DNA from 2 places in the Streptomyces sp. NPDC045956 genome. Region 2 is predicted to be linked to the other one. Evidence: riboswitches for the same ligand, from Rfam matches in the RefSeq annotation. Region 2 holds a riboswitch; the other holds the start of a gene.
The links. Region 2 has a riboswitch for glycine ahead of gcvT (glycine cleavage system aminomethyltransferase GcvT). Riboswitches for the same ligand answer to the same signal wherever they lie in the genome.

Region 1 (11,743 bases), on a different contig from region 2:
CCGTCGCCAAGGAACGCGAAGAACTCATCGACCGCATAGAGGGGGAGACCTCGGCGGCCGACCGACTCGAGGAGAGCGTCGACACCCTCCGTGACGACGTCAGCGCGCGGCAGCACGAGGCGCTCGAGAAGAACGGCGACAGCGGACGGTCCGACCTGATGGGCATCCTGTCGGGTGCGGTGGAGGTGCACGGCCCCGGGGTGAAACTCGTCGTGGACGACGCCAAGGAGGCGGCCACGGGCGGCGACGGGCAGCCGCGCGGCACCTCCGGTTTCTCCGACACGGGCCGGGTGCGGGACCGGGACATGCAGCGCGTCGTCAACGGGCTCTGGGAATCGGGAGCCGAGGCCGTCTCCATCAACGGGCAGCGCCTGACCGCGCTGTCGGCGATCAGGGCCGCCGGTGACGCGATACTGGTCGACAACAGGCCGCTGGTGCCGCCGTACACGGTGCTCGCCGTGGGGGACGGGGAGCGGCTCGCCACCCGGTTCCAGGACAGCGCCGACGGGCTCTACCTGCACGCCCTCCAGGAGAACTACGGCATCCGGACGGCCATCTCCGCCGCCGAGGACCTCAAGCTCCCCGGCGCACCGAGCCTGATCGTACGTACAGCACAGCCGATAACCGAGAAGGGCACATCGTGATCGCCGTACTGGGCCTCGTCGTGGGAGTCGTGGCCGGCCTGTTGGTCCGGCCGGAGGTGCCGGCGGCCGTCGAGCCCTACCTGCCGATCGCCGTCGTGGCGGCGCTGGACGCCGTCTTCGGTGGTCTGCGGGCCATGCTCGACGGCATCTTCGACGACAAGGTCTTCGTGGTGTCGTTCCTGTCGAACGTGGTGGTGGCCGCGCTGATCGTGTTCCTCGGCGACAAGCTGGGCGTGGGGGCCCAGCTGTCCACGGGTGTCGTCGTCGTCCTCGGTATCCGCATCTTCTCCAACGCCGCGGCCATCCGCCGCCACGTCTTCCGGGCGTGAGGCCGATGAGCGACCAGGACGAGCAGAACACGAACCGGCTGCGCAGAGAGCTGCCCGACGAGGTACCGCCGGCGCGGAACGCCGAGGAGGCCCCGGCCGGTGACGCGCCGGACGGGCCGCGGGCGGGGCTGACCGGCAGGCAGCGGCTGGTGAAGGGGTTGTGGCCGCCGCGCCTCACCCGGGCCCAACTCATCGTCGCGCTGCTGCTGTTCGGGCTGGGCTTCGGCCTGGCCGTGCAGGTGGCGTCGAACAGCGACGGTGACAGCGCGCTGAGAGGTGCGCGACAGGAGGATCTGGTCCGCATCCTCGATGAACTGGACGACCGTACTCAGCGTCTTGAAGACGAGAAGCAGGGCCTCGAGCAGCAGCGCGACGAGCTGGAGAACAGCTCCGACCAGGCCGAGGAGGCCCGGAAGCAGACGCTCGAGAAGGAGCGGCAACTCGGCGTCCTCGCGGGCACCGTGGCCGCGCAGGGGCCCGGCATCACGGTGACGATCGAGGACACGAAGGGGACGGTCGAGGCGGACATGCTGCTCGACGCGGTGCAGGAGCTGCGTGCGGCGGGCGCGGAGGCGATCCAGGTGAACGGTGTGCGGGTCGTCGCCGGAACGTACCTCACGGACGCCGACAAGTCCGTGACCGTCGACGGGAACAAGATCAACGCGCCCTATCGTTTCCAGGTCATCGGCAAGCCGCAGGACCTCGAACCGGCTCTCAACATTCCTGGAGGAGTGGTGCAGACTCTGGAGAAGGAACAGGCCACCGTCACCGTCGAGCGGTCGGACAAGATCGTCGTGGACGCCTTGCGAGCAGCGAAGCGGCCTGACTACGCTCGGTCGTCCTCCCAGTGAACCGGTGGTGCATGGGGGACGTCCGGCCAGGGCATGAGGTTGCGGGGGGTCGGCGCACCGATTGGGTGGTGCGTGGTGGAAACTGTCTGGTGGAGACGGACGTTGTGAAGGTGTCCGGGTCGGTCAGTTGGTTCAGTCAGGGTTCGTCCTGCCCCACGGGCGGGTCTGTTTCGGTCAAGGGGAATCGCCCGTGAAGTTGTTTGCGAAGTTGTTCGGCAAGAGCGCGCGAGAGGGCAGCGACAACGCGACCGCGCGCCATCGCGCACAGCCCGACGCGGAGGGCCGACGCCCGATGTTCCGGGACCAGGTGGGTCCGGGCGGGGACATTTCCGGTGGTCAGGGCGCGGCGTCTGTTGACCCTGCACAGTCCGGCGGCATAGGTTTCGGGCAACCGTCAACCTCAGGTACGGGTGGAGGGTTTCCCCCCGGCCCGTACGCGTCGAACGCCCCGGCGGGGCAGCCGCGGCAGGAGGATCCGTCCATGTCGGCCCTGGTGTGCACGAGGTGCGGTAACCGCAACGCGGAGAACAGCCGCTTCTGCTCCAACTGCGGTGCGCCGCTGCGTGCCGGGGCGGTCCCGGAGCGTGCGTCCGAGACGACCTCCACGATCTCCATCTCCGGCCTGGAGGCGTACGACGCCGAGGTCACCGGTCAGACCGCGGTCCCGGCGCTCTCTCCCGAGGCGCAGGCCGCCGTCGACGCGCTGCCGCTGGGCTCCGCGCTCCTGGTGGTGCGCCGCGGCCCGAACTCGGGCAGCCGCTTCCTGCTGGACGGCGAGCTGACCACCGCCGGACGTCATCCGCAGAGCGACATCTTCCTGGACGACGTGACGGTCTCCCGTCGGCACGTCGAGTTCCGCCGCAGTCCGGACGGATCGTTCACGGTGGCCGACGTCGGCAGCCTGAACGGTACGTACGTCAACCGCGAGCGTATCGACCAGGTCGCCCTGTCGAACGGCGACGAGGTGCAGATCGGCAAGTACCGGCTGGTCTTCTACGCGAGCCAGCGGGGTTACTGACCCGCCCCCCGGGCCCCGGCCCGGGGAACCTCCAGGGAAGGTCCATGCTTCATACACCGAGCGGCGGTGCCGGGCACGGCGCCGCCGCCGCGGACAGTGGGCTGATGAGCATCGGCACGGTGCTGAACGCGCTGCGTGACGAGTTCCCCGACATCACCATCTCCAAGATCCGGTTCCTGGAGTCGGAAGGGCTCGTCGAGCCGCGGCGGACGCCGGCCGGATACCGCAAGTTCAGCGCCCACGACGTCGAGCGTCTGGGCCAGGTGCTGCGCATGCAGCGCGACCACTACCTGCCGCTGAAGGTGATCCGCGAGCATCTGGACGCCATGGAGCGCGGCGAGGCCGTGCCCCTGCCCTCACTGGGCAGGCAGCGGGACCCGGAGACCGCACCGGAGCAGGCCGAGGCACCCACGGCCGCCAGGATCGGGCGGGACGAGCTGCTCGTCGCGGCCGGTATCGGCGAGCAGGAACTGAAGGAGTGGGAGTCCTACGGGCTCGTCGCTCCACTGGCCGACGGGGCCTACGACGCCGAGGCGGCCACCGTCGCCTCGTTGGTGGTCGAACTGGGACGGTTCGGGATCGAGCCGCGTCACCTGCGGGTCATGAAGGCCGCCGCCGACCGGGAGGCGGGCCTCGTCGACCAGGTGGTCGCGCCGCTCAGACGCCACCGCAACCCCCAGACCAGGGCACACGCGGAAGCCCGGACCAAGGAGCTGGCGGGGCTGGCGGTGAGGCTGCACGCGGCGCTGGTGCAGAGCGCCCTGGGCGTGCGGCTGCCCTGAAACGGACGTGCACCTCAGGCCGGATCACCCGCTCGATCCCGGCCCGACTACCCAAAGGTCCCGGGCACGGCCTAGGGTTGCTGTGTGAACGAGCTCGATGTCGTAGGTGTCCGGGTCGAGATGCCCTCCAACCAACCGATCGTGCTGCTGCGCGAGGTGGGAGGCGACCGCTACCTTCCCATCTGGATCGGGCCGGGGGAGGCGACGGCGATCGCCTTCGCCCAGCAGGGGATGTCCCCCGCGCGGCCGCTGACCCACGACCTGTTCAAGGACGTGCTGGAAGCGGTCGGCCAGGAGCTCACGGAAGTGCGCATCACCGACCTCCGGGACGGGGTCTTCTACGCCGAGCTGGTCTTCGCCAGCGGTGTCGAGGTCAGTGCCAGGCCGTCCGACGCCATAGCGCTCGCGCTGCGCACCGGAACGCCGATCTACGGCAGCGACGCGGTGCTCGACGACGCGGGCATCGCCATCCCGGACGAGCAGGAGGACGAGGTCGAGAAGTTCCGCGAGTTCCTCGACCAGATCTCCCCGGAGGACTTCGGGACCAGCAACCAGTGAGCCGGGCGAGGCGGAGGTGGTGCGCGGTGTCACGCGGCCCCTTCCAGGCACATTCGGCTAGCCTTTCCCCGTGCCGGGGCACGCGAAACCACTCTCAGGGTGATTATCACTCGGCGTGCCGAGTGTGGCGATCGTTGACGCACCCTTGGTGACTGCCTACCTTCGAGGAGGCAGGTCAAGGACGGAGGTCGGCGTGAGAATCAGCGGCGACGGTACGGCTGGGGGTGGCCCCGGGCACAGCCTCGGGGAGAGTGGACCGTACCCTCCCCCGGGCTCTCGGCTCCGAGCGAGCGGGAGGTATCCCCAGCAGGGTGGCGCGGCCGACCCGGCTCCGCAGCGGCCGGCCGCCGTGCCGAGCAGCGGAGGGACGACGGCCATGGCGTCCGAGCAGATCGGCTACCGCGGGCCGACGGCCTGCGCGGCCGCCGGGATCACCTACCGGCAGCTCGACTACTGGGCCCGCACGGGGCTCGTCGAGCCCAGTGTGCGGCCCGCGCACGGTTCCGGGACACAGCGCCTGTACAGCTTCCGCGACGTCGTCGTGCTGAAGATCGTCAAGCGCTTCCTCGACACCGGGGTGTCCCTGCAGAACATCCGCACCGCGGTCCAGCACCTCAGGGAGCGCGGCTTCCAGGACCTGGAGCGGATGACGCTGATGAGCGACGGCGCCACGGTCCACGAGTGCACGTCCCCCGACGAGGTGCACGCCCTGCTCCAGGGCGGCCAGGGCATCTTCGGGATCGCCGTGGGAGTGGTGTGGCGGGACGTCGAGAGCGCGCTGTCGCAGCTGCACGGGGAGCGCGTGGACACGGGGGAGACCCTGGTCGGGCACAATCCGGCGGACGAGCTGGCGCGGCGGCGCAACCGGGCGGTCTGACCGGGCCGCCGCCGCGAGGCGATGTCAGTGGCGTAGGGCAGCATCGGAGATGTGAGAACCGCGCCCACCATCCTGCACCTCGACATGGACGCCTTCTTCGCCTCGGTGGAGCAGGCGTCCAAGCCGAGCCTGCGCGGGAAGGCCGTGATCGTGGGCGGCCTCGGGCCGCGCGGGGTGGTCGCCACCTGCTCGTACGAGGCGCGGGTCTTCGGCGTGCACTCGGCGATGCCCATGGGCCAGGCCCGGCGGCTGGCGCCCCACGCCGCGTACCTCGTGCCGCGTTTCGAGCTGTACCGGTCGATCAGTGAGCAGGTGATGCGGCTGCTGCGGGCCCTGTCGCCCCTCGTGGAGCCGCTGAGCCTGGACGAGGCGTTCGTGGACCTGGAGGCCGGCGGGACGGCCTGGGACGCGGCGTCGGCGCGGCTGGCCGGTGCCCGGCTGCGCACGGACATCCGCACCTTCACCGGCCTGACCGGATCGGTGGGACTCGCGGCGTCCAAGATGCTCGCCAAGATCGCCTCGGAGGAGGCCAAGCCCGACGGCCTGGTCCTGATCCGGCCGGGCACGGAGCGGGCCATGCTGGAGCCGATGTCCGTGCGGACGCTGCCCGGGGTGGGGCCGGCGACCGGCGACCACCTGCGGCGCGCCGGGATCACCACGGTCGGCGAGCTGGCGGAGGCGGGCGAGGACGAGCTGGTGCGGCTGCTGGGCAAGGCGCACGGGCACGCCCTGTACGCCATGGCCCTGGCCCGCGACGACCGGCCCGTCGTGTCGGAGCGGGAGACGAAGTCGGTGTCGGTCGAGGACACCTACGACGTGGACATCCACGACCGGGTGCGGGTCGGGGTGGAGGTGGGACGGCTGGCGGAGCGGTGTGTGCGGCGGCTTCGCGGGTCCGGGCTGTCGGGACGGACGATCGTGCTGAAGGTGCGCAGGTACGACTTCTCGACGCTGACGCGCTCCGATACCCTGCGCGGGCCCACGGACGATCCGGCGGTCGTGCGCGAGGCTGCGGCCCGGCTGCTGGACTCGGTGGACACCACGGGCGGTGTACGGCTGCTGGGGGTGGGCGTCAGCGGGCTGGCCGACTACACACAGGAGGACCTGTTCGCGCAGGCGGCCGGGGACCGGTCCGGGGAACTCGCCGAGGAGCCCGAGCCCGCCGAGAAGCGGCACGCACCGGCGCACGCCGAGCGCCGGTGGCCCTCGGGACACGACGTGCGGCACGCGGAGTACGGGCACGGATGGGTGCAGGGCAGTGGGCTGGGGAGGGTCACCGTGCGGTTCGAGACGCCGTACTCGGGGACCGGGAGGGTACGGACCTTCCCGGTGGACGACCCGGATCTGGCACCGGCGGATCCGCTGCCGCTGGTCCCGGCCGGGCCTGCCGGGCCTGCCGGTCCTGCCGGGCCGCGAAGACGGGGGGACGCGGAGGCCGCGCCCGCGGATTCGGCTCCGGAGGCCGGGGCGGGTGGCGGTTCGTCGGACCGTGAGCGTCCGGCTCCCGGCTAGCGGCGGGTTCCGGGGGGCGGGACGGTCAGCTCTCTTCCTTGCCCTGACCGGCCAGTTTGCCGAAGTCGCGGTCGGGGAGCGGGGCGGGCGCGGGCGCGGCCACGTCCAGACCGTAGTGGTGGTAGAGCTGAAGTTCCTGCTCCGGGGAGAGGTGGCGGCCGACGCCGAAGTCGGGGGCTTCCTTGATCAGCGTCCGCTCGAAGGGCACCCGCAGGGTGCCTTCGACCAGTTCGCTCGGCTCCAGGGGCACGAAGGCGTCCCTGCTGAACAGGCCGGTGCGTATGGCCGCCCACTCCGGGACGCCGGTCGCGTCGTCGAGGTAGACCTCGTCGACGGTGCCGATCCGGCTGCCGTTGCGGTCGAACGCCTTGCGGCCGATCAGGTTCCGCGGGTCGATGTCAGTACGCACGGGGCCCTCCACTTGGTCGCACTGGGATCGCACACCAGCCGCCGAATCATCCGTAAGTACCACAAAAGGGCACAAAGGCTGGGACGGCCACTCGAAGGTCCGTGCGGTGAGCACGCTGGTACGCTGGCAAATGGCTGCTGACCCCGTGCGGGAGAGTCCTCCGGACACCTCCGGAGGCGCCGAAGGAGCAAATCCTCCCCGGAATCTCTCAGGCTCACGTACCGCATGGACGAGGTCACTCTGGAAAGCAGAGCGGGTGTCGACGGCTTCCGCTCTCACCGACGGTGAAAGCCGGGTGGAGCCCTCGGGCCGTCCCGGTGAAGCTCTCAGGTCAGATGACAGAGGGGGAGGCCGTTCGGGTACCCGCGCCGTGGTGCCCCTCGAAGGTCGTCAGACCAGGAGGCCTCCGCAATGACCGCCCCTCGCATTTCGCTCTCCGAGCTCGAACAGGCCGCGCCGTTCGAGCAGCGCCACATCGGCCCCGACGACGAGGCCCGGGCCAAGATGCTCGCGCAGGTCGGCTACGGCTCGCTCGACGAGCTGACGGCCGCCGCGGTGCCGGATGTGATCAAGAACGCCGACGCGCTGGACCTGCCGGGCGCGCGCTCCGAGGCCGAGGTGCTGGCCGAACTGCGTTCGCTCGCCGACCGCAACCAGGTCCTCGACTCCATGATCGGCCTCGGTTACTACGGCACCTTCACGCCGCCGGTCATCCTGCGCAACGTCATGGAGAACCCGGCCTGGTACACGGCGTACACCCCGTACCAGCCGGAGATCAGCCAGGGCCGCCTGGAGGCGCTGCTCAACTTCCAGACGACGGTCGCCGAGCTGACCGGCCTGCCCACCTCCGGCGCCTCGCTGCTGGACGAGGGCACCGCCGCCGCCGAGGCGATGGCGCTGTCCCGGCGCATGGGCAAGAACAAGAAGGGCCTCTTCCTCGTCGACGCCGACGCGCTGCCGCAGACCATCGCGGTGATCCGCACCCGCGCCGAACCGACCGGTGTCGAGGTCGTCGTCGCCGACCTGAGCGAGGGCATCCCGGCCGAGGTCGCCGAGCGGGAGATCAACGGCGTCCTGGTCCAGTACCCCGGCGCCTCCGGTGCCGTCCGCGACATCAAGCCGGTCATCGACCGGGCGCACGAACTCGGCGCGCTCGTCACCGTCGCCGCCGACCTGCTCGCCCTCACCCTGCTGACGTCGCCCGGTGAGCTGGGCGCGGACATCGCCGTCGGCACCACCCAGCGCTTCGGCGTGCCGATGGGCTTCGGCGGTCCGCACGCCGGCTACATGGCGGTGCACGAGAAGTTCGCGCGCAGCCTGCCCGGCCGCCTGGTCGGCGTCTCGGTGGACGCCGACGGCAACAGGGCCTACCGCCTCGCCCTGCAGACCCGCGAGCAGCACATCCGCCGGGAGAAGGCCACCAGCAACATCTGCACCGCGCAGGTGCTGCTCGCCGTCATGGCCGGCATGTACGCCGTCTACCACGGCCCCGACGGGCTGCGGGCCATCGCCCGGCGCACCCACCGGTACGCCACGCTCATCGCGGCGGGCCTCGCGGCCGGCGGCGTCGAGATCGTGCACGGCGCCTACTTCGACACGGTCACCGCGCGGGTGCCCGGCCGCGCCGCCGAGGTCGTCCACGCCGCCCGCGAGAACGGCATCAACCTGCGTCTCGTCGACGCCGACCACGTGTCGTTCGCCTGCGACGAGACGACCACGCGCGCCCAGGTCGGCGGCGTGTGGAACGCCTTCGGCGTCGAAGGTGACATCGAGTCGCTGGACGCGGCGACCGGGGAGGCACTGCCCGACGCGCTGCTGCGCACGGACGACTTCCTGACCCACCCCGTCTTCCACCAGCACCGCTCCGAGACGGCGATGCTGCGCTACCTGCGCCGCCTCGCCGACCGGGACTACGCCCTGGACCGCGGCATGATCCCGCTGGGCTCGTGCACCATGAAGCTCAACGCGACCACCGAGATGGAGCCGGTCACCTGGTCCGAGTTCGGCGCGCTGCACCCCTTCGCGCCCACCGAGCAGGCGCAGGGCTACCTGACCCTCATCCGTGAGCTGGAGGAGCGGCTGGCCGAGGTCACCGGCTACGACAAGGTCTCGCTCCAGCCCAACGCCGGGTCGCAGGGCGAGTTCGCCGGTCTGCTGGCCGTACGCGGCTACCACCGGGCCAACGGCGACGACCAGCGCACCGTCTGCCTCATCCCGTCCTCCGCGCACGGCACCAACGCGGCCAGCGCGGTCATGGCCGGCATGAAGGTCGTGGTCGTGAAGACCGCCGAGGACGGCGAGATCGACGTCGAGGACCTGCGCGCCAAGATCGAGCAGCACCGCGACCAGCTGGCCGTGCTCATGATCACGTACCCCTCGACGCACGGTGTGTTCGAGGAGCACGTGGCCGACATCTGCGCCCAGGTGCACGAGGCCGGCGGTCAGGTCTACGTGGACGGCGCCAACCTCAACGCCCTGGTCGGCGTCGCCAAGCCGGGCCACTTCGGCGGCGACGTCTCGCACCTGAACCTGCACAAGACCTTCTGCATCCCGCACGGCGGCGGCGGTCCCGGCGTCGGCCCCGTGGCCGTGCGGTCGCACCTGGCGCCGTACCTGCCCAACCACCCGCTCCAGCCGGCGGCCGGTCCGCAGACGGGCGTCGGCCCGATCTCGGCGGCGCCGTGGGGCTCGGCCGGCATCCTGCCGATCTCGTGGTCGTACGTCCGCCTGATGGGCGGCGAGGGGCTCAAGCGCGCCACGCAGGTGGCCGTGCTGTCCGCCAACTACATCGCCAAGCGCCTGGAGCCGCACTTCCCGGTGCTGTACACCGGCCCCGGCGGGCTGGTCGCGCACGAGTGCATCATCGACCTGCGTCCGCTGACCAAGGCGACCGGTGTCAGCGTCGACGACGTGGCCAAGCGGCTGATCGACTACGGCTTCCACGCGCCGACGATGTCCTTCCCGGTGGCCGGGACGCTCATGATCGAGCCGACCGAGTCCGAGGACCTCGCCGAGCTGGACCGGTTCTGCGAGGCCATGATCGCCATCCGGGCGGAGATCGAGAAGGTCGGCTCCGGCACCTGGTCCGCGGACGACAACCCGCTGCGGGGTGCGCCGCACACCGCCGCCGCGCTGGGCGGCGACTGGGACCACGCGTACACGCGCGAGGAGGCCGTCTTCCCGGCCGGGGTGTCCGCCGCCGACAAGTACTGGCCGCCGGTGCGCCGCATCGACCAGGCATTCGGCGACCGGAACCTGGTCTGCTCCTGCCCGCCGCTGGACGCCTACGAGGACTGAGCCAGAGCCGTGCCGGGAGGCCCCGTCCGGCCCCGTAGGGGGTTCGGGCGGGGCCTCCCGGCGTGTCAGGCGGTGGCCAGGGACACCTCGGTCGACTTGACCAGCGCGACGACGGGAGTGCCGACGGACAGCGACAGGTCGTCGGCGGCCTCCCTGGTGATGGCGGCGGTCAGTTCGGCGCCCTCGACGGCCACCCGGACCGAGGCCATCGCCTCGCCGGCGGTGAGGGCGGTGACCGTCCCGGGCAGCCGGTTGCGGATGGACAGGCCGTCGACGCTGCCGGTGGCCAGGGCGACCTCCGTCGACTTCACCAGGGCGCGGACGGCGGACCCGGCGGCGAGGGAGAGGTCGTCGGCGGCGTCGCGGGTGATCGCCGCGGTGAGGTCCTGACCGCCGGAGAGGCGGACCCGGACCGTCGCCATGGCCTCGCCCGGCGTGACGGCCGTGACGGTGCCGGTGAGTTGGTTGCGGATGCTCAGGCTCATGCGGGCCAACGTAGCCCGGCGACGCCCTTACGCCGGGTATGCGTGCGTCTGCGTCGCCTTGACCGCCGCCCACACCGGTGCCCCCGGGTGGAGGCCCAGCTCGGCCGCGGCGACCGTGGTGACGTCCGCGGTGAGCGCCAGCTCCCCGGTGAGGTCCACGCGGATCCGGTCGCCGTGCGTCTCCAGGCCGGCGACCTCGCACGGCCACAGATTGCGGGCGCTGGAGCCGGTGGGGCGCTCCGCGTACAGGGTCACGGCGCCGGGCGGGAACGCCACGAAGACGGGACCGGTGAGGTCCTCGGTGGTGGTGACGGCGGGGCCGGCGTCGAACCGCACGGTGTGGCCGTCGGCGGTTCCGCGGTAGAGGTTCAGGCCGACGAGGCGAGCGATGTAGTCCGTCCGCGGGCGGCGGGCGATGTCCGCGGGACCGCCTTCCTGGACGACCTTGCCGTCCTCGACGACGACCAGGCGGTCGGCCAGCACCATGGCGTCCAGCGGGTCGTGCGTGACCAGCACGGCGACGGCCTCGAACTCGGCCAGGTGACGGCGGAGCTGGGCCCGCACCTCCAGCCGGGTCCGGGCGTCCAGCGCCGCGAGGGGCTCGTCCAACAGCAGCAACCGGGGGTTGGTGGCCAGGGCGCGGGCGAGCGCGACGCGCTGGGCCTGGCCCCCGGAGAGACGACGGGGCTTGGCGCCCGCCTGGCCGGCCAGGCCCATCCGCTCCAGCCACTCGGCGGCCCGCGCCCGCGCCTCCGCCTTGCTCGCGCCCCGGCAGCGCGGCCCGAAGGCGACGTTGTCGAGGGCGGTGAGGTGCGGGAAGAGCAGGTAGTCCTGGAAGACCACGCCGACCGGGCGGGACTCGGGTGGCGTGCCGTCGAGCCGGGCGCCGTCGAGGTGCAGTCGGCCGCCCGTGAGCGGTTCCAGGCCGGCGAGGGCGCGCAGGGCGGTGCTCTTCCCGGCGCCGTTGGGGCCGAGCAGGGC
Region 2 (11,743 bases):
GTCGCAGGTGAGACCGAGGTTGTGCTCCATGCCGATCTCCGCCGCGTTCTCCACCTGCTCGGGGCTGCCGCCCAGCACCTCGGCGAGCGCGCCGGCCGCCATGGAGCAGGCGGAGCCGACCTCGCCCTGGCAGCCGACCTCGGCGCCGGAGATGGAGGCGTTCTCCTTGAAGAGCATGCCGATCGCGCCGGCCGCGAGGAGGAAGCGGACCACGCCGTCCTCGTCGGCGCCGGGGACGAAGTTCATGTAGTAGTGCAGGACCGCCGGGATGATGCCGGCCGCGCCGTTGGTGGGGGCGGTGACGACCCGGCCGCCGGCCGCGTTCTCCTCGTTCACGGCCATGGCGTAGAGCGTGATCCACTCCATCGACAGGGCCAGCGGGTCGCCCTCGGAGCGGAGCTTGCGCGCGGTGTTGGCGGCGCGGCGGCGGACCTTGAGGCCGCCGGGGAGTATGCCCTCGCGGGACATGCCGCGCTCCACGCAGGCCTGCATGACGCGCCAGATCTCCAGCAGGCCCTCGCGGATCTCGTCCTCGTCGCGCCAGGCCCGCTCGTTCTCCAGCATCAGGGCGGAGATGGACAGGCCCGTCTCACGGGCCAGCCGCAGCAGCTCGTCGCCGGTGCGGAAGGGGTACTTCAGCACGGTGTCGTCGAGCACGATGCGGTCGGCGCCCACCGCGTCCTCGTCGACGACGAAGCCGCCGCCGACCGAGTAGTAGGTCTTGGTCAGCACCTCGGCGCCCTGCGCGTCGTACGCCCACAGCGTCATGCCGTTGGCGTGGTAGGGGAGCGCCTTGCGGCGGTGCAGGACCATGTCGTCGTCGTAGGAGAAGGCGATCTCGTGCTCGCCCAGGAGGCTCAGGCGGCCCGAGGACCTGATCGTCTCCACGCGGTCGTCGGCCGTCTCGACGTCCACCGTGCGCGGGGATTCGCCCTCCAGGCCGAGCAGCACGGCCTTGGGGGTGCCGTGGCCGTGGCCGGTGGCGCCGAGCGAGCCGTACAGCTCGGCGCGGACCGAGGCGACGGAGCCCAGCAGCTCCTCGCCGCGCAGTCGGCGGGCGAACATGCGGGCCGCGCGCATCGGGCCGACCGTGTGCGAGCTCGACGGACCGATGCCGATCGAGAACAGGTCGAAGACCGAGATGGCCACGGGGACTCCTCAGAACGGGGGTGGTGCAGAGGGCGGTGCGGGGTGGGGCGCCGGGCCTGCTTGTGGCGGGCCCGGCGCCCCGGATGCGCGGTGTCTACTTGTTCAGACCGGGGTACAGCGGGTGCTTGTCGGCCAGGGTCTTCACCCGGGCCTTGAGGGCTTCGGCGTCGGCGGCCCCGAAGGGAGAGGGTGCCTTCAGCGCCTCGGCGATCACGTCCGCGACCTCGGCGAAGTCCTCGGCGGTGAAGCCGCGGGTCGCCAGGGCCGGCGTACCGATGCGCAGACCGGAGGTCACCATCGGGGGACGCGGGTCGTTCGGGACGGCGTTGCGGTTGACCGTGATGCCGACCTCGTGGAGGCGGTCCTCGGCCTGCTGCCCGTCCAGCTCGGAGTCGCGCAGGTCGACGAGGACCAGGTGGACGTCCGTGCCGCCGGTCAGGACCGACACGCCCGCCGCCTTCGCGTCGTCCTTCACCAGGCGCTCGGCCAGGATGCGGGCGCCTTCCAGCGTACGACGCTGGCGCTCCTTGAAGTCCTCGCTCGCGGCGACCTTGAAGGCGACGGCCTTGGCGGCCACCACGTGCTCCAGCGGGCCACCCTGCTGACCGGGGAAGACGGCGGAGTTGATCTTCTTGGCCAGTTCGGCCGTGGAGAGGATCACACCGCCGCGCGGGCCGCCCAGCGTCTTGTGGGTGGTGGTGGTCACGACGTGGGCGTGCGGGACCGGGTTCGGGTGCAGGCCCGCCGCGACCAGACCGGCGAAGTGCGCCATGTCGACCATCAGGTACGCGCCGACCTCGTCCGCGACCTTGCGGAACGCGGCGAAGTCCAGCTGCCGGGGGTAGGCCGACCAGCCGGCCACGATCAGCTTCGGCTGGTGCTCCTTGGCGAGGCGCTCCACCTCGGCCATGTCGACCTGGCCGTCGTCGCCGACGTGGTAGGGCACGACGTCGTAGAGCTTGCCGGAGAAGTTGATCTTCATGCCGTGGGTCAGGTGCCCGCCGTGGGCGAGGTTGAGACCCATGATCGTGTCGCCGGGCTTGAGCAGCGCGAACATCGCGGCCGCGTTGGCCTGGGCGCCCGAGTGCGGCTGCACGTTGGCGTGCTCCGCGCCGAAGAGCGCCTTGACCCGGTCGATCGCGATCTGCTCGACGACATCGACGTGCTCGCAGCCGCCGTAGTAGCGGCGGCCGGGGTAGCCCTCGGCGTACTTGTTGGTGAGGACCGAGCCCTGGGCCTCCATGACCGCGACCGGAGCGAAGTTCTCCGAGGCGATCATCTCCAGGGTGGACTGCTGGCGTTCCAGCTCGGCGTCGACGGCGGCGGCGACGTCCGGGTCGAGCTCGTGCAGGGGTGTGTTCAGAAGCGACATGCGGTCCGTGACTCCTCAGCCGGCGGTGAAGGCGGTGTACTCGTCGGCGGAGAGCAGGTCGACCGGCTCGTCCGTGATCCGCACCTTGAAGAGCCAGCCGCCCTCGAAGGGGGCCGAGTTCACCAGGGACGGGTCGTTGACGACGTCCTCGTTGACCTCGGTGACCTCACCGGAGACGGGGGAGTACAGGTCGGAGACCGACTTGGTGGACTCCAGTTCGCCGCAGGTCTCGCCCGCGGTGACGGAGTCGCCGACCTCGGGGAGCTGGACGAAGACCACGTCACCGAGCGCGTTGGCCGCGTGCTCCGTGATGCCGACCGTCGAGGCGCCGTCCTCGGCGCCCGACAGCCACTCGTGCTCCTTGCTGTAGCGCAGCTGCTGGGGGTTGCTCATGGCCTGAATTCTCCTGTACGCGGGGGAGTGCTGCTGAAGGGGGTGATGCGAGGGGGGATGCTGAAACCGCTGGTGGGCGTCGAGAGCGGGCAGCGGGCGCGTGCGGAGCCCCGGGCCCCGCCGCCCAGTGTCTACTTCTGCCGCTTGTAGAACGGCAGCGCCACGACCTCGTACGGCTCGTGGCTGCCCCGGATGTCCACGCCGACACCCGGCGTCCCCGGAGCCGCGTGCGCCGGGTCGACGTACGCCATGGCGATCGGCTTGCCCAGCGTCGGCGAGGGGGCGCCGGAGGTGACCTCGCCGACCACCTCGCCGCCGGCGACGACCCGGTACCCGGCGCGCGGGACGCGGCGGCCCTCGGCGACCAGGCCGACCAGGACGCGGGGCGGCTTCCGCTCCGCCAGGGCAGCGGCCTCGGTGAGCGCCGCGCGGCCCACGAAGTCGCCCTCCTTCTCGAACTTCACCACCCGGCCGAGCCCGGCGTCGAAGGGCGTCAGCGCCGTCGTCAGCTCGTGCCCGTACAGCGGCATGCCGGCCTCCAGGCGGAGCGTGTCCCGGCACGACAGGCCGCAGGGGGCCAGTCCGGCGCCCGCGCCCGCCTCGGTCAGCGCCTGCCACAGCCCGGGGGCGTGCTCCGGCTTCACGAACAGCTCGAAGCCGTCCTCGCCGGTGTAGCCGGTGCGCGCGATGAGGGCCGGGACGCCGGCCACGGTGCCGGGCAGGCCGGCGTAGTACTTCAGGCCGTCCAGGTCGGCGTCGGTGAGGCTCTTCAGGATGGCCGGGGACTCGGGGCCCTGGACGGCGAGCAGCGCGTACGCGTCACGGTCGTCGCGGACCTCGGCGTCGAAGCCGGCCGCCCGCTCGGTCAGCGCGTCGAGCACGACCTGGGCGTTGGAGGCGTTGGCGACCACCATGTAGTGCGAGGAAGCGGCCTCGGCGTCGCCCAGCCGGTAGACGATCAGGTCGTCCAGGATGCCGCCGTCCTCGCGGCAGATCATGGTGTAGCGGGCGCGGCCCGGCTTCACGCTGCCGATGTTGCCGACCAGCGCGAAGTCCAGCAGGTCGGCGGCGGCCGGCCCGGTGACCGTGATCTCGCCCATGTGCGAGAGGTCGAAGAGGCCCGCGCGGGTGCGCACCGCGAGGTGCTCGTCGCGCTCGGAGCCGTAGCGCAGGGGCATGTCCCAGCCGGCGAAGTCGGTCATCGTCGCGCCCAGCGCCCGGTGCGTGGCGTCGAGCGCGGTACGGCGGAGTTCGGTGCTGCTCATCGGTCGGTCGTCTCCCAGGACAGGACGGGGCGAGGTCGATCCTCCCCATCTGTCATCGGAACCTGAGAGGTTCGCCATGACCACCGGAGCGCGGCGGTCAGGACTTGCACCTTGGGTGGGGCAGCCGGCGCGCGGCGGCCCGCTTTTCAGATGTGCCTCGCCCGCGCGGTAACGGTGCCTGAGAGATTCAAGGGAGGGACTTGCTCCTTCGGCGCCCCGGCGACGGCCGGGGACTCTCCCGCGCGGATTCAAACGGCCGGTATGCAGTTGGCGCCGCCATCATTGCACGCCCGGCCGATCCGTGGCAGACCGTGATCTGTAACCGGCTTGTGGCAGTAAGCGAACGAAAACGCGAGACCTGCGCATTACCTTCTCTTTACACTCGACGGGGAGGGGACTTCGTGAACCGCCCCAGGGGAGGACGATCACGGTGAACAGGACCACGGCGTACGCCACCACCACGGGTCTGGCGCTGCCCGAGCAGCCCGCCGCCCCGGCCCCGGAGAAGTGCGCCGAACTGCCCGCACCCGTCGTCCGCGACCTGCGGGACCGCGGCGGCCACAGCCCGCACGCCCTGCTCTTCGGACCCCGGGACCTGGTGGTGATCACCGGCCTGCCCGGCAGCGGGAAGTCCACGCTGATGCAGCGCACCGTGCGCGGCCCGCGCATCGACTCCCAGGACACCCGCGACCGCTGGGACCGCCGCATGCCCCGTTTCCTGCCGTACGCGCTCTACCGCCCCCTCGTCCGCCTCTCCCACTACGCCGGACTGCGCCGCGCCCTGCGCTCCGGCGAGGGCGTGGTCGTGCACGACTGCGGCACCCAGGCCTGGGTGCGCGCCTGGCTGGCCCGCGAGGCGCGGCGCCGCGAGGGCACCCTGCACCTACTGCTGATCGACGTCGGCGCCGACGAGGCGCTGGCCGGCCAGCGCGAGCGCGGCCGGGGCGTCTCGCGGTACGCGTTCCTGCGGCACCGCGCGGCCAACGCCCGGCTGCTGCGCGCGGTCACCGAGGGCACCCTGCCCGTCGGCTGCACCTCGGCGATCCTCCTGGACCGGGAGGCCGCGGGCGCGCTCCGCCGGATCGCCTTCACGGGGTGACACCCCGTAGGCCCTCCGTACCGAACGGGTTAGCCTTTTCAGCCACAGCAGCGGTACCAGGCAGGCGGTAGGCAGATGGACATCCCAGGGGGCCTCCCGGCGGACTTCTCCGCCGGCTTCCCGGCCCAGGCGCACCCCCACCCGCACGGCGGGTGGCCCGGCAACGAGCTGGAGGAGGTGCTGTCCGCCTCCCTCGGCGTGCCGGGCGCCGGCGGCCGGATCGTGGAGGTCCTCGGCCGCAGCTTCCTGTGGATACCCCTGCCGAACGGAGGCGGACCGGACAGTGGCCCCCTCGACCTGCCCTCGCTGGAGATCGAGGGCCAGGCCTACGTGCCGGTCTTCAGCTCCGAGGAGCAACTGCGCCAGGTGGCCGGCGCGCAGATGGCGTACACCGTCGCCCCCGCCGCGGAGTTCGCCCGCGGCCTGCCTCCGCAGATCGGCATCGCCGTGAACCCGGACGGTGTGGTCGGCATCCCGCTGCCGCCCCAGGCCGTGGCCGAGCTGTGCCGGGCCGGCCGCACCCCGCTCGACGGGCCCGCGTCCGGCGGCCGGGTCCGCCTCTTCGAGCCGGACTGGCAGGACGACCCGGTGGACTTCCTCGCGGCGGCCTCCGCGGAGTTCGCCGCCATCGGCGTCGTGCGCACCGCCCGCCGCTGCCTGGCCGCCGTCGAGACCGCCGACCCGGTCATGTTCGTCGGCGTCGAGCTGACCCACTGGGAGGGCGACGCCCGCGCCCTGCCCCTGGACGCCCTGGGCCGCGCCCTCGCCACGGCCCCCCTGAAGACGCAGGTCAACCTGGTCCTCCTGGAGGCGGTCCAGGACCCGGTCTGCGACTGGATGCGCGCGCACGTCCGCCCGTTCTACGACCGGGACCTGTAGGGAGCGGCCCGCGACGAGGAGCCCGCCCCGGGAACGGGCACAGCACCCCGAGCGCAGGGGACCCCTGCCCGGCGGAGCCTTAAGCTGGTGCCACAACCGGGGAACTTCTCGAAGGGGCGATACGCGTGAGCGCCAGCGGCACCACGACCGGACAGGTCGAGCACATGCTGCGCCAGGTGACGCCCGGGCGCTACGACGCCTACGAGGCCCTGCTGCGCGCGCTCGCCACTCCCACCTCCGGCCAGGTGTGGATGCTCCTCTGGCACGGCCAGGCCGGCTCCCCGGACGCGCAGTACGGGAACATGGAGGTCGAGGGCTTCGGCTACGCGCCCTGTGTCACCTCCGCCCAGGAGCTGTCGGCCAGCGGCTGGAACCGGTCGTACGAGGTGGTCGACGGGCTCGAAGTGGCCCGCGCCCTCTATCCGGACCACTACGGCCTCTGGCTGAACCCGCACGCCCGGGGCGGCGGCGTCGGCATCCCGTGGCTCGACCTGCGCCGCATCGCCTCCGGCCTGGACCGCCAGCCCGCCGGGCCGCTGCGCCTGTCCGAACCGGCCATCGAGGTTCCGCAGTTCTACGCGCTGCTCGCGCAGAACGCCCACCGCACCCCGGCGGTCCGCGCCCTGCGCCGCGCCTGGGTGCAGCCGGCCCTCGGGGCGCCGTACCTCGCGATCGGCCTCGACGTGTACGACACCTCGCCGCCCGCCGTGGACGCGGTGCGCGCCATGATGCAGCAGTCCGTCGGCGCGGTGCCGGAGGGGCTGCCGGTGTCGACGGTGGCGATGACCGACCTCCACGACCCGGTCGCTATGTGGCTGCGTGCCAACGCCCGCCCCTTCTACGACCGCGAAGCCCACGCGGCGGCCCCCGCCCAGGCTCCGGCGGGGGGCTACGGGTACCCTCCGGCCGGGGGCGGGTACTGACCGTCGCGGGGGCCGCCGTCCCGGCGGTGGGCGGACATCTTCGCGCGTAGACGAGGGCGTAAGAAACCCCCGTGTCCCGGATGTCCCAACTCGTCCGCGTCCGGACCCCGTTACCCAGTGTCCGGATAACGGAACACCTCAAACAGCATCACGGTTACGCATCCATTCCCCGCCAAGTCTGGCTACAGATCGCCAAAGCGTTGAAGACTCCCGCAACAGGGGGTGATTGTTCGCCCCTGTGTACGACGGACTGATCACGCCGCTACAGCGGCAAGTGCGGGCCGGCTACCGCCGGTTGAGAGGGGTCCCTGCCAGATGACGGCACCATTGCACGAGCCGACCGCGGAAGCGGCCCCGAGTGCTGCCGAGGAAGCGGCGGTTGCCGGCGCCGAAGCCAAGGCGGTACAGGGACGTTCCCTGGGCAGGATCGCCTGGGAGCGCCTGAAACGGGACAAGCTGGCCCTCGGGGGCGGCGTGGTGGTGCTCGTCCTCATCCTGATCGCGGTGCTCGCCCCCGTGATCACCTCCCTCTACGGGCAGGACCCCAACGCCTTCAACGAGGACCGGATCGACCCGCTCTTCGGCACCCCGGTGGGGTCCCTGGGCGGCATCAGCGGCGAGCACTGGCTGGGCGTCGAGCCGGTCAACGGCCGCGACATCTTCGCCCGTATCGTGCACGGCGCCCAGATCTCGCTGCTGGTCGGCTTCCTCTCCGCGCTCGTCGCGGTCGTCCTCGGCACCGTCCTGGGCATCCTGGCCGGCTTCTTCGGCGGCTGGGTCGACGCCCTCATCAGCCGGGTCATGGACGGTCTGCTCGCCTTCCCGCAGCTGCTGTTCATCATCGCGCTGGTCTCCGTCATGCCCGACAACATGCTGGGACTGAGCGGCACGGGCGTCCGTCTGCTCATGATGATCCTGGTCATCGGCTTCTTCGGCTGGCCCTACATCGGCCGCGTGGTCCGCGGTCAGACACTCTCCATGCGTGAGCGGGAGTACGTCGAGGCGGCCCGGTCCCTGGGAGCCGGACGGTTCTACATCCTGTTCAAGGAACTGCTGCCCAACCTGGTGGCGCCGATCATCGTCTACACGACGATGATGATCCCCACCAACATCCTCACCGAGGCGGCGCTCAGCTTCCTGGGCGTGGGCGTCAAGCCGCCCACCTCGTCGTGGGGGCAGATGCTCTCGAGCGCGATCGACTACTACAAGTCGGACCCCATGTACATGGTGGTCCCCGGTGTGGCGATCTTCATCACCGTTCTTGCCTTCAACCTCTTCGGCGACGGCGTACGCGATGCGCTGGACCCGAAGGGCTCCCGCTGACCTGCCGTACCGGCAAGCGACCCGTGGTACCTGCACGGGGTCTCTCATCTAATCCGGAGGATCCGAGATCGTGACTACCCAACGCACCTCAGGGCGGCGCAAGCAGGCTTTGGCCGCTGCCGCAGTGGTCGCCGCGCTGCTGACCACAGCGGCGTGCGGCGGCGGCGGAGACGACAGCAGCGGCGGTTCGAAGAACGGCGCGCCCCAGTTCGACGCGGCCAACAACAAGGTCCTTCAGGCCGCCGAGGCCAAGAAGGGCGGCGAGCTGAAGTTCGCCAGCGCGCAGGACGCCGACTCGTGGGACACCACCCGCGGTTACTACGGCTTCATGTGGAACTTCTCGCGCTACTACAGCCGCCAGCTCGTCACGAACAAGACCGAGCCGGGCAAGGCGGGCGCGGAGGTCACCCCCGACCTCGCCACCGACGTCGCCAAGGTCTCCGACGACGGCAAGACGTACACGTACACCCTGCGTGACGGCGTCACCTGGGAGGACGGCAAGCCGATCACCTCCAAGGACGTCAAGTACGGCATCGAGCGCGTCTGGGCGCAGGACGTGCTGTCCGGCGGTCCGACGTACCTCAAGGAGGTGCTCGACCCGAAGGACGAGTACAAGGGCCCGTACAAGGACAAGTCCGCGGACAAGCTCGGCCTGAAGTCGATCGAGACGCCGGACGACAAGACCATCGTCTTCAAGCTCCCGCAGGCCAACTCGGACTTCGAGGAGATGCTCGCGCTGACCTCGGCGTCCCCGGTCCGCCAGGACAAGGACACCAAGGCGAAGTACGGCCTGCGTCCGTTCTCCTCGGGTCCGTACAAGTTCGAGTCCTACAGCCCGGGCAAGGACCTCAAGCTGGTCCGCAACACCGAGTGGAAGCAGGAGTCGGACCCGGTCCGCAAGGCGTACCCGGACAAGATCTCCATCAAGTTCTTCTCCAACGCCAACGACCTGGACGCCCGCCTGCTGGCCGGTGACTACGACATCGACCTGGCCCAGACCGGTCTGTCCCCGCAGGGCCGCACCACCGCCCTGCAGGAGCACAAGGGCAACCTGGACAACCCGGTCTCGGGTTACATCCGGTACGCGTCCTTCCCGCAGAACGTGAAGCCCTTCGACAACATCCACTGCCGCAAGGCCGTGCTCTACGGGGCCGACCACGTCTCCCTGCAGACCGCGCGCGGCGGCCCGGTCGCCGGTGGCGACATCGGCACCAACATGCTGCCGCCGTCCGTCCCGGGCTCCGAGGGCCAGAAGTACGACCCGTACGGCATGGCCGGTGAGAACAAGAAGGGCAACGTCGCCAAGGCCAAGGAAGAGCTGAAGGCCTGCGGCAAGCCGAACGGCTTCAAGACCACCGTCGCGGTCCGCAACAACAAGCCGGTCGAGGTCGCCACGGCCGAGTCGCTCCAGGCGTCGCTGAAGAAGGTCGGCATCGACCTCGAGATCTACCAGTACGACGGTGCCCAGTACGCCAGCGTCATCGGCAGCCCGACCAACGTGGCCAAGAAGGGCTACGGCATCATCATCATGGGCTGGGGCCCGGACTTCCCGTCCGTGCAGGGCTACGGCCTGCCGCTGTGGCACAGCGACTACATCCTCGACAGCGCGAACAACAACTTCGCGATGATCAAGGACAAGGCGATCGACGGTCTGTTCGCCGACTACCTGACCGAGCTGGACGACTCCGGCAAGGCGAAGATCGCCACCGAGATCAACCACAAGGTCATGGAGGGCGCGTACTACCTGCCCTTCGTCTTCGAGAAGTTCATCAACTGGCGCTCCAGCCGACTGGCGAACGTGTACACCACCGACGGCTACAGCGGTATGTACGACTTCGTCAACATCGGCCTGAAGAAGTAACCGGTACACCCGCCGTACGGCACGAAAGGCAGGTGAAGGCCGGCGCGGCGTGACCGTGGGCCGCCGGATGATCTCCGGCGGCCCGTGGTCCGCAGCGGGCCGCAACCCGTGCTCGCTTATCTCATCAGGCGGCTGTTCGCCGCCGCAGTGATGCTGGTGGTCATCATTCTGGTGGTCTTCGGCATCTTCTTCCTCGTCCCCAAGTGGGCGGGCGTCGACGTCGCCCTGAGCTTCGTGGGCAAGCAGGCGGACCCCGCCGCCGTCGAGGGTGTGCGACAGAAGCTGGGTCTGTCCGACCCGGTCTTCGTCCAGGCCTGGGAGTTCTTCAAGGGCATCTTCGTGGGCCGCACCTACGCGGCCGGCGGTGACGTCACCCAGTGCTCCGCGCCGTGCTTCGGGTACTCCTTCCGTACCGAGCAGTCCGTCTGGCCCGTCCTGACCGAGCGTTTCCCGGTGACCCTGGCTCTCGCGCTCGGTGCGGCCGTGCTGTGGCTGATCTTCGGACTCGCCGCGGGCGTGCTCTCCGCGCTCAAGCGGGGCACCCTGTGGGACCGCGGCGCGATGGTCGTCGCGCTCGCGGGCGTCTCCCTCCCCATCTACTTCACCGGCCTGGTCAGCCTGGCCGTCTTCTCCTACGGACTGGGCTGGATCGACGGTCAGTTCGTGCCCCTGGAGGAGAGCTTCACCGGCTGGCTCGGCGGCATGATCCTGCCGTGGGTCACCCTGGCCTTCCTGTACGCCGCGATGTACGCCCGGATCACCCGGGCGACCATGATGGAGATCCTCGGCGAGGACTACATCCGCACCGCGCGCGCCAAGGGCCTCAAGGAGCAGGTCGTCATCCGCAAGCACGCCATGCGGTCGACCCTGACCCCGCTGCTCACCATGCTCGGCATGGACCTCGGCGCCCTCATGGGCGGCGCGATCCTGACCGAGACCACGTTCAGCCTCCCCGGCCTCGGCCAGAAGGTGCTGGACGCGATCCAGACCCAGGACCTGCCCTTCATCCTGGGCGTCGTCCTGATCACTTCCCTCGCGGTGCTGATCGCCAACCTCGTGGTGGACATCCTGTACGCCGTGATCGACCCCCGAGTGAGGCTCACATGACCGACCTGAGCAAGAGCGGAGCAGCCGTGGGCGAGCCCACCGGCACCTCGCCCGCGCCGAAGGCCTTCCTGGAGGTGCGCGACCTCAAGGTGCACTTCCCGACCGACGACGGCCTGGTCAAGTCCGTCGACGGACTCAGCTTCCAGCTGGAGAAGGGCAAGACCCTCGGCATCGTCGGCGAGTCCGGTTCCGGCAAGTCGGTCACCTCGCTCGGCATCATGGGCCTGCACACCGCCGGCCAGTACGGCAAGCGCAAGGCGCAGATCACGGGCGAGATCTGGCTGGACGGCACCGAGCTGCTCGGCGCCGACCCGGACCACGTGCGCAAGCTGCGCGGCCGGCAGATGGCGATGATCTTCCAGGACCCGCTGT

Region 1: another riboswitch for glycine. It lies ahead of gcvP (aminomethyl-transferring glycine dehydrogenase); the one in region 2 lies ahead of gcvT (glycine cleavage system aminomethyltransferase GcvT).

What each region holds. Positions count from the first base shown of each region.
Region 1 is NZ_JBWKKZ010000004.1:3,784-15,526, forward strand. Features, by position in the region: gene AC07FV_RS12105 (DUF881 domain-containing protein) at 1-644, shown strand, start outside; gene AC07FV_RS12110 (small basic family protein) at 641-973, shown strand; gene AC07FV_RS12115 (DUF881 domain-containing protein) at 979-1,824, shown strand; gene AC07FV_RS12120 (FHA domain-containing protein) at 1,886-2,842, shown strand; gene ftsR (transcriptional regulator FtsR) at 2,887-3,624, shown strand; gene AC07FV_RS12130 (bifunctional nuclease family protein) at 3,709-4,182, shown strand; gene AC07FV_RS12135 (MerR family transcriptional regulator) at 4,376-5,059, shown strand; gene AC07FV_RS12140 (DNA polymerase IV) at 5,111-6,571, shown strand; gene AC07FV_RS12145 (PRC-barrel domain-containing protein) at 6,597-6,980, opposite strand; glycine riboswitch at 7,119-7,214, shown strand; gene gcvP (aminomethyl-transferring glycine dehydrogenase) at 7,392-10,277, shown strand; gene AC07FV_RS12155 (TOBE domain-containing protein) at 10,343-10,762, opposite strand; gene AC07FV_RS12160 (ABC transporter ATP-binding protein) at 10,790-11,743, opposite strand, start outside.
Region 2 is NZ_JBWKKZ010000013.1:223,862-235,604, reverse strand. Features, by position in the region: gene AC07FV_RS30195 (L-serine ammonia-lyase) at 1-1,149, opposite strand, end outside; gene glyA (serine hydroxymethyltransferase) at 1,244-2,521, opposite strand; gene gcvH (glycine cleavage system protein GcvH) at 2,537-2,914, opposite strand; gene gcvT (glycine cleavage system aminomethyltransferase GcvT) at 3,046-4,179, opposite strand; glycine riboswitch at 4,219-4,335, opposite strand; glycine riboswitch at 4,336-4,430, opposite strand; gene AC07FV_RS30175 (AAA family ATPase) at 4,610-5,278, shown strand; gene AC07FV_RS30170 (enhanced serine sensitivity protein SseB) at 5,354-6,157, shown strand; gene AC07FV_RS30165 (enhanced serine sensitivity protein SseB C-terminal domain-containing protein) at 6,283-7,080, shown strand; gene AC07FV_RS30160 (ABC transporter permease) at 7,396-8,403, shown strand; gene AC07FV_RS30155 (ABC transporter substrate-binding protein) at 8,474-10,264, shown strand; gene AC07FV_RS30150 (ABC transporter permease) at 10,373-11,371, shown strand; gene AC07FV_RS30145 (ABC transporter ATP-binding protein) at 11,368-11,743, shown strand, end outside.